2 regions of the Methylophilus flavus genome follow, and region 1 is predicted to be linked to the other one. Evidence: riboswitches for the same ligand, from Rfam matches in the RefSeq annotation. Region 1 holds a riboswitch; the other holds the start of a gene.
What was found. Region 1 has a riboswitch for thiamine pyrophosphate ahead of thiC (phosphomethylpyrimidine synthase ThiC). Riboswitches for the same ligand answer to the same signal wherever they lie in the genome.
Positions count from the first base shown of each region.

Region 1 (6,265 bases):
CCTCCCTTACGCAGGTCGAATTCTTTTTGGGCGAACGTTTGTTCAACCACTTCTGTTGGCGATGTGACGGAACCAGTTAATACACGTTGCATTTCAGCCAGTAATAAAGGTAATTCAATGGGTTTGGAGCTAAACCCATCCATATCGGCCTGTTTGGCAGCTAATCTATCCTGCTCTAGCACACTTGCGGTCAATGCAATAATCGGTGTTCTATCCCAGCCTGCTTCACGTTCCATTTCGCGAATACGCAAGCTGGCAGTCAAGCCATCGACAACCGGCATCTGTACATCCATTAAAATAATATCGAAGGACCGGGTTTGTAAGGTGTCAATGACTTCCTGGCCATTAGAGGCAAGGGTGACCCTATGTCCTTGCTTTTCCAGCATGATATTAAGTAATTTACGGTTTTGTTCAATATCATCTGCTGCCAGGATATTAAGGGATGGCAAGAAGTTTTGAGTGGCATCTACGATAGGCTCTCTACGAATGCCTTCCGATAGCGGTAACGTGACACTGAAACAACTGCCATGGCCTATCTGGCTTGTAGCCGTGATGCGGCCACCCATCAGCTCAACCAGCTGTTTACTGATGGTAGTGCCTAAACCGGTGCCGCCAAAACGACGGCTCATGGTTGCATCTGCCTGCGTGAATGGGTCAAATATGCTTTCCAGGCGGTCTGCATCAATGCCGATACCGGTATCTATCATGTCAAACTGCATCTCGCCATTCTCGGTTGGGTACACCTTTAACTCGACATGGCCGGTTTCAGTGAATTTAACGGCGTTGCCTAATAAATTGGTGAGTACCTGGCGGATACGATGCTCAGCGCCTTTGAAATAACCCGCAGCCTCGGGGGCAAGGGTGAGTTTTAATTCCAGATGCTTTTTGCGGGCTTGCAGCCACAGTGAAGAAATGACGCTATCCACCAATTCGCGCATGGAGAAATCCACTATTTCCAGTTCCAGCATGCCTTTTTCCAGCTTGGCGCTGTCAAGAATGTCATTCAGCAGATGCAACAATGACTTGGCTGACTGGCTGATGGTCGATAAGTAATTGCGTTGTTCCTGTTGCATGGCGGTGTCCAGCAGCAACTCACTAAAGCCGATAATCGAATTCATTGGGGTACGGATTTCATGGCTCATATTAGCCAGGAAGGTACTTTTAGCGCTGGCAGCCTGTTCGGCTTTATCCTTGGCCAGCAACATCTCTTGTTCCATTTGCTTGCGCTCAGTGATATCAATCATGAACATCAATACTTTAATGACTTTGCCATCCGTATTCCGGATCGGGCTGTAAGAGGCATGAATCCAGATTCTTTTGCCATGTTTGCCGTAGCGCACAAACTCGCCATGCACAAACTCACCACGTTTAAGGGACAGCCACTTCTGTTTATAGCGTTCAGTGGTTATAAATTCCGGTGGGCAAAGAATGGAGTGATGGCGCCCAAGAATTTCTGGTAGCGTATAACCTAGCAGATCCAGAAAGCTTTGGTTTGCAGTCAGTACAAAACCATCAATGGTAAATTCAGCCATGCTGGTTGAATTGTTAATAGCGTTCGCAATGCCCTCAAATTCAGCATTTTTGTGTTTTGATTCTGTGACATCCAGCAAAACGCCATCCATGGCGCTAATCTCGCCATCACTGTTTTGAATAGGTGATACCGAAGCCGAAATCCATTTCTCAGTGCCATCCCGGGCAGTGATTCTGAATTCGGTGACAAAGCTTTGCTGGCTGGAAATGGCTGCTTTGGCAATTGGCATTACCCGCTCAAGATCATCGGGGTGCATGAGTGGTGAGAAACGCAGGCTGCCATTTAAAAAGTCTTTGGCTGGCCAGCCTGTCATTTGCAATATCGCATCACTGATCAGTTGTATTTGCCATTCGCCTATGACATTACAGCGGAAAGTAACCCCGGGAATATTGTTCATCATCGACTGGATTTGCTGGTCTTTTCCACGCACATCCAGTTCCATCTGTTTACGTTCGCTGATATCCATCATAAACATGAGCACTTTAGTCACGTTGCCATCTACATTGCGGATTGGACTATAGGAGGCATTGATCCAGACCTTTCTGCCATTTTTAGCGTAACGTAAAAACTCACCATGAATAGACACACCACGGCGCAGAGCGGGCCATTTCTGTTCGTAATCATGCACCACATCTTCTGGCGCACAAATAATCGAGTGATGCCGCCCCTGGACTTCGTTCAGCTCGTAGCCCAGTAGGTCCAGAAAATTCTGGTTGGCACTTAATATCATGCCATCCATAGTAAATTCAGCCATGCTGGTGGAATAATTAATGGCATTCACAATGCCTTCAAACTCGGCATTTTTATGTTTCGACTCGGTTATATCAAGCATGACACCGTCCAGCGCGTCGGCAGTGCCATCATTGGTGTAAGTGGCAGAAGCGAATTCTGATATCCATTTTTCATTACCCGCCCGGTCTGTAATCCTGTATTCGATGGCATAGTTGGTTCGATTGGCAACGGCTGCTTCGACAATCGGCTGTATACGCTGTGCATCTTCAGGCTGAATAAACTGTGCAAAATGCACCTCGCCTTTTAAAAAGTCTTCAGCTTTCCAGCCAGTCATCTCTACGACCGCATCGCTGATTAAGCGCATACTCCAGCTTTCGTCCAGATTACAGCGAAACGTCACGCCCGGAATATTGTTCATCATCGAACGAATCTGCTGATCTTTTTCGCGAATGGCTTTTTCAATGGCTTTACGCTGCGTGAGGTCAGTGATAAAGCCGACGAACAGTTTTTCCCCTGGAAGCTTGACTTCACCAATCGCCAGGCGGATGGGAAACTGCGTGCCATCTTTCTTCATGGCTTCCAGATCGCGGCCTTCGCCAAGAATTTGTGCCTGGCCGCCTGCCTGGTAATTTTTAAGGTAATACAGATGGTTGGAACGGTCCGGCTCCGGCATCAGCATTGAAATATTCTTGCCTTCCATCTCGTCTTTGCGCCAGCCAAAGAGCTTCTCTACCGCTTCGTTGCAGGAAATGATCTGGCCGGAAGTGTTGATGGTGACAATGCCATCCACTGCTGTGTTTAAGATTGTTGATAAGCGCGTTTCACTGACTTGGATGCTTGCTAGCGCTTGCCGGTAACTGATCAGCACATTAATTGCAGCCGCAATGATGCCTATCAGTATAGTGACCAGCGTGATACCAAGTGCCAGCGAGATGGATTGGTTATCTTCAGGATTGAAGCCGGGTTGTGCTTGCCCGATAAAGCGTGCAGAGGCCATGCCGGTGTAATGCATGGCAGTGATGGCGCTGCCCATCAGCACGCCGCCCAGCACGATACTCACCTTGGCTGGCAGCTTGCCTTTCTGGTTGAGGAAAATGCCGGTCCATAATGAGAGCGTGGCCAAGCAGACCACCACCACTACTGAAATCAATACCCATAACAGGTCGAATTTGAGCACTGGCTCCATTTTCATCGCCAGCATCCCGGTGTAGTGCATGGCGCCAATGCCTGTGCCGACCGAGAGTCCACCTTTAATCAGCTTGCCGTAATCAAGCTGGTTCTCCGTCATCAGGTTGAGCGCATAATAAGATGCCAGTATGCCGGGCATCATCGAGATCATGGTGACTTCAGGGTTGTAAGTGACTTTAGTACAGATTTCGTAGGCCAGCATGCCTATAAAGTGCATGGCCCAAATGCCTGCCCCAAATGCCTGCCCCCAGGGAGATTGAGCTGGCGATAATTGAAAACTTCTGTGACACCAGCGAAGTTTGCTTTTGTGACAGGCGGGTTAGCTGTAGCGCCAGCACCGAGGTGCATATGGCTACCAGCGCAGACAAGATGACTAACCATGGATTATAGGTACCATAGAGTAGGGCGGTGGGTGACCCTTCCCTGAAAAAGAAAATACTGTACCAATCCATGCGGTGATTGCCTTCAATAAAAAATGTTGATCTTGCGAGCGTTATTTTATCTGGTGCATACAATAAATAATATTGAGAACAATGCTGTTTTTAAAGGCTATTTCACCGTTTAGTTGATCGGAATGAATAGTGATTTTCAGGTGCCAGAGAAGCAAAAAACCCTGCAGATGCAGGGTTTTTATGGTTGTAACGGTTTCTTTGGGGATTAATGACACAGCACATGGCAAATCAGCTGGTAGCAAATCGTCATAAAGCCGATGGTGGTCAGCACGAAACTGATGGCAGAAAATACCTTCCATTTCATTTTGCTCCAGAAGTCGGTGTCAAAGGCCGCAATGGTGAAAATAGTCGGGTTGGTAAAGCCGCCGATAGCCACGCAGACACAGGCAAAATGATGTAATTCAATGCCAGCGGTTTTGGATGCAGCAAAGAATCCCAGCTGGAAAAGCGCCATCAAGGCGTAATCCACGTGGGCTCGGATCATGGTTTTATAATCGACCAGAAATCCGCCATCGATACCCTGAATCGGGAACCAGCGGGCAAATGTCATTAACCATGCAGATAAAATTAAAGCAGTGGTACAGGCCACTGCACCTATCAATAAGACGTCCATTTTTTTCTCTCCTGAGCTCTGATTTAAAAGGGTGTCCCGTATTTTTATTGTGTCGGGAAGTGTGATTGTAGACAGACCTGTCTGTTTGTCAAGATGGGACATTAGCAAAAGTATGATTACTTGCGTTATTCGGCGATTTCCCGCACAATCCGTTCCTTGCTAGGGGTCTGTAAATCCTTAATTTTTAAGATTTACAGTGAGAGTTACCCTTCGAACCTGACGCGGTTGATACCGCCGTAGGGAATGCAAATCACAGCATCCTTACGTCTATTTCTTTTAAGGATGCTCAATGAATGCCATAGACAAAAATCTTCAGTCCCAGACTCCGCAATCCCAGGTTTCTCAATCCAAAAACGTAAAATTCGTCAACGCGGATGCCAAAGTTGACGAAGCCACCACCAAACCATTTGCCAAGTCGCGCAAAATCTACGTTCAAGGTTCACGCTCTGATATCCAGGTGCCATTCCGTGAAATCTCGCTGAGCAATACGCCTTCCAGTTTCGGTGGCGACACTAACCCGCCTGTGGTGGTTTATGATACCTCCGGCCCTTATACCGACCCCAATGTCGAAATTGACATCCGTAACGGCTTACCTGCGTTGCGTGCGCAATGGATCATGGAACGTGGCGATGTAGAACAACTGGATGGCCCGACGTCGGAATTTGGTCACCAGCGCCTGGTGGATCCGGAACTGTCGCAAATGCGCTTCAACCTGCATCGCAAACCGCTACGTGCCAAAGCTGGTATGAATGTCAGCCAGATGCATTACGCACGCCAGGGCATCATCACGCCGGAGATGGAATTTATTGCCATCCGCGAAAACCAGCGGCGGGAGAATATGAGCGAATTGCTGCAAACCCAGCATGCAGGCCAGAACTATGGCGCCAGCATTCCCAAAGTGATTACACCGGAATTCGTGCGTGACGAAGTGGCTCGTGGTCGTGCGATTATCCCTGCCAACATCAACCACCCGGAAATCGAGCCCATGATCATAGGCCGTAATTTCCTGGTCAAGATCAACGCCAATATCGGTAACTCTGCACTGGGCTCATCAATCTCTGAAGAAGTAGAAAAAATGGTGTGGGGCACCCGTTGGGGTGGCGATACAGTCATGGATCTGTCTACCGGTAAAAACATCCACGAAACGCGCGAATGGATTATCCGTAATTCACCGGTGCCTATTGGTACCGTACCTATTTACCAGGCGCTGGAAAAAGTGAATGGCAAGGCCGAAGACCTGACCTGGGAGATTTTCCGCGACACCTTGATCGAGCAGGCAGAGCAGGGCGTGGATTACTTCACTATCCATGCCGGTGTGCGCCTGGCGTATATCCCGATGACGGCCAAACGTATGACAGGTATCGTGTCACGCGGCGGTTCCATCATGGCGAAATGGTGCCTGGCGCATCATAAAGAATCGTTTCTTTACGAGCATTTTGAAGATATCTGCCAGATCATGAAGCAGTACGATGTGTCGTTCTCGCTGGGCGATGGCCTGCGTCCTGGTTCTATCTATGATGCCAACGATGAAGCGCAATTTGCCGAGCTGAAAACCCTGGGCGAGCTGACACAGATCGCCTGGAAACACGACGTTCAATGCATGATCGAAGGCCCCGGCCATGTGCCTATGCACCTGATCAAGGAAAACATGGATCTGCAACTGGAGCATTGTGGCGAAGCCCCGTTCTATACATTGGGCCCATTAACCACCGATATCGCACCTGGTTATGACCATATCACTTCCGGGAT
Region 1 covers NZ_JBHTLN010000001.1:1,795,429-1,801,693, reverse strand. The annotation lists gene ACFQ2T_RS08810 (PAS domain S-box protein) at 1-3,668, opposite strand, end outside; gene ACFQ2T_RS08805 (MHYT domain-containing protein) at 3,628-3,903, opposite strand; gene ACFQ2T_RS08800 (hypothetical protein) at 4,109-4,516, opposite strand; TPP riboswitch at 4,668-4,777, shown strand; gene thiC (phosphomethylpyrimidine synthase ThiC) at 4,806-6,265, shown strand, end outside.

Region 2 (6,265 bases), 1.7 Mb from region 1:
GTATGTATTAACGCCGTCTCAGCTGGCTGTATTTAAAAAGCACTATATTCAAACGCATACCTGGCCTGATCACACTGCTGATACACCCTGCTACCAGCTACTGTTGTTCTTGATGAATGTAATGGGTGAAACTAACCTGGCAAAATGGATGCAGCAAATCTAAAACTCAATATCCAGTAAAAAAATCAAGCAGTATATGTAGCTTGTTGCCGGTAAAGCTTCACCCAACTGATAAAGCCGACCACTGCCAGGATCGTATTCAGCACAAATAAAGCGGCTGTGGCGTAATAGCCTGTTTGAATATACAACAGCGTGGCAGCGCCATCAATCACCGCCCAATACAGCCAGTTTTCCAGCACTTTCCTGGCGATCAGCCAGGTATTCATCACAGAAAAAACTGTCGTATAAGCGTCCAGCATTGGGCTTTGCGATTGTCCAGTCTTCTGTAAATAGGCGCTCACCAAAGCACTTATAACAATACCGACTGCAATAAATCCAATATGCCAAACCCACGGCCAACGGCTGATCGATAATGTGTCGGTTTGCTTGCCATGCTTATGCCATAGCCAGAAACCATAAATCGCCATGCCCATATAATAAAAATTCAGCAGCGCCTGCATGGGAAGCTGACCTTCCCAAAACAGCGCGGTATAAACCAGCGTGCTGAAGAAGGCAAACAGCCAGCACCATTGCGACTCTTTTGCTGCCAGAAGAATATAAGCGACACCCATCAAAGCAGCGGCTATTTCCCAATTGGACATTTGCTGAAATGCTGTAAGGATAGCCTGGAGATCAACCTGGTTCATGATATGTGCCTTTGCATGCCCTACCCTTAGACATCAACCACATCCGCCCGGTCAGTGCCTATGAATTTCATCACAAACACGCTGTGCGGCAGCGCATTGAACACCGCTTCCATTTCCGCATCCAGGCAATCCATCACTTCGCGGTATTCACCAAACACTTGCGTCGCCAGGCTGTTGCGCTTTACCACCAGGTTGGGATTGGCTTCAAGCTTGTTGATGAACTCAAGAATGGGTTCAACATAGCCTTCTGTTAATGGGTATAAACTGATATCGACTGAAATACGCACTTCTCACTCCTTTATTAAGCGGTTTTTTTATAGCTATGCCAGAATAATTTTAGTAGTCATAACTCACAGTTATACCGGCAACGCGTGGCTCAGCAAACTGAACATATTTTTCAGCCGCATAGCTATTAGCGGGATTATTACCAAAGAAGAAACCGCGCGTTGCATAGTCTTTATCCAGTAAGTTTCTCACCCACAACCGCACTTTGTAATGGCCATGCTTATAATCGGCGCTGGCATTCACTATTGCATAGGCACTGGATTTCGAATTGTTACTATCTGAAAAGTAAAAGCCGTCTTTACCTTCCACGTTGGCGCGCAGCGTCCACGCATCATTCATATAATATTCAGAACCTAGGTTAAAGGTATATTTAGGCGCATGTGCAACTTGGCGACCATCGTAATTCACGCCATTGAAAGAGTGTTTATCAAAGGTAGCATCGAGCAAGCCTAGTGAGCCCAGCATTCGTAAATTGTCAGTTAAAAACCAATCCAGGCTAGCTTCCACACCCTGGTGGGTAGCACTTGAAGCATTGCCGGTAAACTCAAGAAACTGTACACCGTTGGCAATTGAATTTTCGACTTGTGCATTACGTCTATCAGTATAGAAAGCTGCCAAGGCGGTTTTTAAGCGTTTATCAAACCAATTGGATTTGACGCCAACTTCAGCAGTTACATTGTATTCAGAATCAAATCCCAATCGGTTTACTGGCAGTGCAGCATTATTATTCACACCGCCTGATTTATAGCCGCGTGATAATGTGCTGTAAATAAAATGATCCTGATTTACTTGATAATTCAAGCCGACCTTTCCACCAAACAGACCTTCATCCTGACCAATATTTAAGGCATTTGAATCACTGTATCTTGCTTTAAAATACTCTATACGCCCACCGGTAATCAGCGTCAGTTTATCGGTTAAATGTGTATCAAGCTGACTATAAATCGAGGTATTTTGCGTGTTGTAATCGCCATTTCTTAGCGTTGCGCCAAAGATGCCGAAATCGGAGTTTTGCTTAAAGGCTTCATCCTGGTCCAGAAAAAACAGGCCGACTGTCCAATCGGTAGTATCGTTAAAAATACGACCAGCCTTATCCGACAATGCCCGCAACTCTAAAGAGTAGTTTTCACGATGACGATCAAAACGTTCAAATCCGATATATGGGCCTAACGCAGGGTCGAACTGTCCAACATAACCCCAGTCGGCATCATAGCTATAGACAATATCACTCTTCAGGTAAGTGGCCGTTGATTGAACAATCACTGCATCAGAAACCTGCCAGTTGGTGTTTAGCGCAAACGCGTTGGTGAGCTGTTTATCTTGCCCGGGGTGGTCAGACAAACTGTTGCGACTGTTATCGAATGTAAAAGCATCGTAGCCATTATCAATATTCAAATGGGTGTAGCCTAAATCCACCGTAAAATCGTCAGAGGCCAATAACCTTAATTTGCCGCGGAAAGTGAGTTCATCCTGGTTTTGGGTATTGTCGCGATTCAAAAAATCATTATTCATATAGCCATCCGACTTGTGGCTGTAAATGGAGGCGCGGCCTAATAACTTGTCTTCAACCAATGTGCCACCTACCGCAACACCAAAATTGCGCGTGTTATATTCCGCCAGGCCGGATTCAGCCCGCAGGGAAAACTCTTTAGTAGGCTCTTTGCTGCGCATATTGATGGTCCCGGCCAAACCATTGGTGCCGAATTTCGTCCCTTGCGGACCACGCAAGATTTCAATCGAATCAATATCAAACAAAGTGGCCGCACCACCTGTACGGCTAAAATCCACTCCGTCAATCACCAGGCCAACAGATGGATTGAGAGGCGCACTGAATTGGCTAGTTGCACCCATGCCACGAATTTGAAAAAACTGGCCGCGCGAAGCACCACTGGACAAATTCACATTCGGGGCCAGGCCCAGGACTTCTTCCAGATGCTGAGCGCCACGTGACTCTATGGTTTCTTTGTCAATCTCGGTGAGGCTGACCGCTGTTTTCTCTGCAGTGCTGGGGCGGAAATCTGCACTTACCACGACATCAGGCAGTTTTACTGCTTCCTCTTCTTCTGCAGCAAACGCTTGTGTAGTCAGCAAAATCCCAATCAGGGACAATGGTTTTGAAATCGGTTTCAAGATAATCCTTTCTATAAAATACATAAAAAGGACAGGTGAAGAGTGACAATGACGTGAGTAGGTTTGTTGAGGGACAACAAACCAAAAACTTTTGCGTTGTAGATGCTCTGCCTGTCCCTACGCCAGCATTATCTGGGTCAGGTTCATTGGGTTCCTCGCTTGCGCGAGATCTCAGGCGTTAGCCACCCCAAGGCGGTTGATTTTTCAATCAGGGTAAGATTGTAGTTTGATATCAGTCACTTGACTAGAGATTGATGCTGGTTTGCGTCTAAATCCGTTGTCATTTTGCAAAGTTTAATGATTCGAGCCAGTCTCAAGTCATATTGAAGGCTAAAAAACAAAAAACCCTGCAATGCAGGGTTTTTTTATTGAATATTTGCTACAACTTCTGATTAGAAGTGTTTGTAGTGTTTTTTCAATTGTTTAACGACTTCCCACTGGGATTTCAGGCCTTTTGGAAACTCAACATAGTCGCCAGCCTTGATCGTTACTGTGTCGCCACCTTGTGGAGTCACTTTGAATTCGCCTTCCAACACATAGGCTTTTTCAGTCATTGTGAAGTCCAATGGGAATTTTGAAGGTGCGCAATCCCAGGTATTCCAGCTTTTTACGCCCAGATCTTTCAATTTTTCTTCAGATGGATTGTGGTCGATGATGATTTGAGTCATGACAAATTCCTTAATAAATTAAAGTGACTATAAAACTTTAAATAGAAATGCCGCAATCATGCGGCATCTTGGTAACTGGCGGAAGAGGTGAGATTCGAACTCACGGAGGGCGTGAACCCTCGACAGTTTTCAAGACTGTAGCATTAAACCGCTCTGCCACTCTTCCGGAAGGCAGAATTATAGCAAACAATCAGTCATCTGGAAGCGTTATTCCAGGAAAAAGTACATCATTAAAGCCAAATTTTGTAAGATCGCGGATACGCATCGGGTAAAGTATGCCAAAAAGATGGTCACACTCGTGCTGCACTACCCTTGCATGGAAACCGCTTACCGTGCGATCTATCACATTACCTTGCGGGTCAAAACCTTTATAACGTAAATGCTGAAACCTTGGAACAACACCTCGCATCCCGGGTACCGACAAGCACCCTTCCCAGCCATCTTCCTCTTCGTTTCCAACAGGTATGAGCTCAGGATTGATCAGGATAGTGAATGGCACTTCCTCAGCATCCGGGTAACGCGGATTTTTGCCGACACCGAACATGACTACCTGCAAACTCACGCCAATTTGGGGCGCGGCAATCCCGGCCCCATTCATATCAGTCATGGTGTCATGCATGTCTTGTATCAATGCATGCAAGTCTGGCGTATCAAACTCGATGACTTTTTCAGCCACTTGATACAACACCGGGTCGCCCATTCTGAGCACTGGTTTAATAGCCATGATCAGGCTCCATTAGATTTCAAAAAACCGATCACACGGTTGCGCAGTTGTGGTCAGACAAATATTGCGCAATCACACACTTCACTTTTTCCATGGTTTGCTGCAACAAAGGCATCACCTGCTCAAAATGAATGGCTTGCGCGCTATCGCCGCGACCGGCTGCAAAATTAGCTACCGGGCAAAGTGCCGCATAGGAAACACCCAGTTCGCGTGCCAGTACCGCTTCCGGCATACCGGTCATACCCACAACGGTTGCGCCATCGCGCTCATAGCGGTTAATTTCAGCAGCGGTTTCCAGTCGCGGCCCTTGTACGCAGGCATAAACGCCCCCTTCCACCAATCCACAGCCGGCATCCAGAGCTGCTTTCTGGCAGCGCTCACGCATGGCTTGTGAATACGGCTGGGTGAAATCAATGTGCCTTACCGGCAACTCCACACCGTCGTGGTAGGTGTTATCCCGGCCATAGGTGTAATCCAGAATCTGGTTAGGCAAAACGATATCGCCAGGAATAAGGTGTTGTGAAATACCCCCTACTGTCGCTACTGCCAGCAAGTCTCTCACACCCACCGAATGCAACGCCCATATATTAGCGCGGTAATTTACTGCATGTGGTGGAATGGTATGCCCGCCGCCGTGACGCGCGAGAAACACCACTTCTTTGCCATTGATTTCACCAAAGACCAAAGGTTGCGAAGGTTTGCCATACGGTGTACGTACAATCAGGCGTTTTGAAATATTCAGATTGGTGAGCTCTGTCAGCCCGGTGCCCCCAATAATGCCTAACATCCTATGATCTCTCTCTATTAACGCTGGTTATATCCAAGGTATAAGCGTATCACGGATTTATGGCATACTTAAGCCATGCAAGCCTTTTCCAAGCCAGTGACAGCACCGGCCAGCGTGCCGCTGGCGCATACACATTATGAGAATTTCCCGGTAGCCTCATTGTTGCTCCCCGCACATTTACGCTATGCGGTTAGTGTGATTTACCAGTTTGCGCGAGAAGCGGATGACATTGCCGATGAAGGTGATGCCGGTGAAACCGAGCGTTTGCAGGCACTACAATCTTATGAAGATGAGTTATTACTGATCCAGGCCTATATTCAGGCTGAACGCCTGCAGTTTAAAACGCTGCAACAAGTGGTTAGAACACACAAGCTTGAAGTGCAATCCCTGCTGGATTTAATCAGTGCCTTTAAGCAGGATGTCGTTAAAACCCGCTACGCCAATTTTGAAGAGTTACTGGATTATTGCCGTCGCTCAGCCAACCCGGTGGGCAGGTTGATGCTGCAATTATATGGTGCTGATACAGCGCAAAACCGGCAATGGTCAGACCAGATTTGCACCGCTTTGCAACTGATCAATTTTTACCAGGACATTGCCATCGATCTGCAAAAGCATGGCCAGACCGGGCGCATATACTTGTGTCAGGACGAAATGCAGGTGGCAGGCATGACAGAAATGGATTTACGTAATCAGCGACTGGATAGCACCTGGCAGGCATTCTTTTTGTACAATGTCGCCCGTGCCGAGCAATTACTGCTTGCAGGTAAGCCGCTTAGCCGACGTTTGACTGGCCGTATCGGATTCGAACTGCGCATGATAGTCGCGGGTGGTGAACGGATTATTTATAAATTAAAACGTTGTCGTG
Region 2 covers NZ_JBHTLN010000001.1:85,728-91,992, reverse strand. The annotation lists gene ACFQ2T_RS00450 (phosphotransferase) at 1-163, shown strand, start outside; gene pnuC (nicotinamide riboside transporter PnuC) at 186-806, opposite strand; gene ACFQ2T_RS00440 (YkoF family thiamine/hydroxymethylpyrimidine-binding protein) at 833-1,093, opposite strand; gene ACFQ2T_RS00435 (TonB-dependent receptor) at 1,143-3,221, opposite strand; TPP riboswitch at 3,318-3,421, opposite strand; gene ACFQ2T_RS00430 (cupin domain-containing protein) at 3,614-3,889, opposite strand; tRNA gene ACFQ2T_RS00425 (tRNA-Ser) at 3,966-4,055, opposite strand; gene def (peptide deformylase) at 4,080-4,613, opposite strand; gene ACFQ2T_RS00415 (S-methyl-5'-thioinosine phosphorylase) at 4,645-5,400, opposite strand; gene hpnC (squalene synthase HpnC) at 5,476-6,265, shown strand, end outside.
Region 2: it holds a riboswitch for thiamine pyrophosphate, as region 1 does, so the genes downstream of both, ACFQ2T_RS00435 (TonB-dependent receptor) here and thiC (phosphomethylpyrimidine synthase ThiC) in region 1, are expected to answer to the same signal.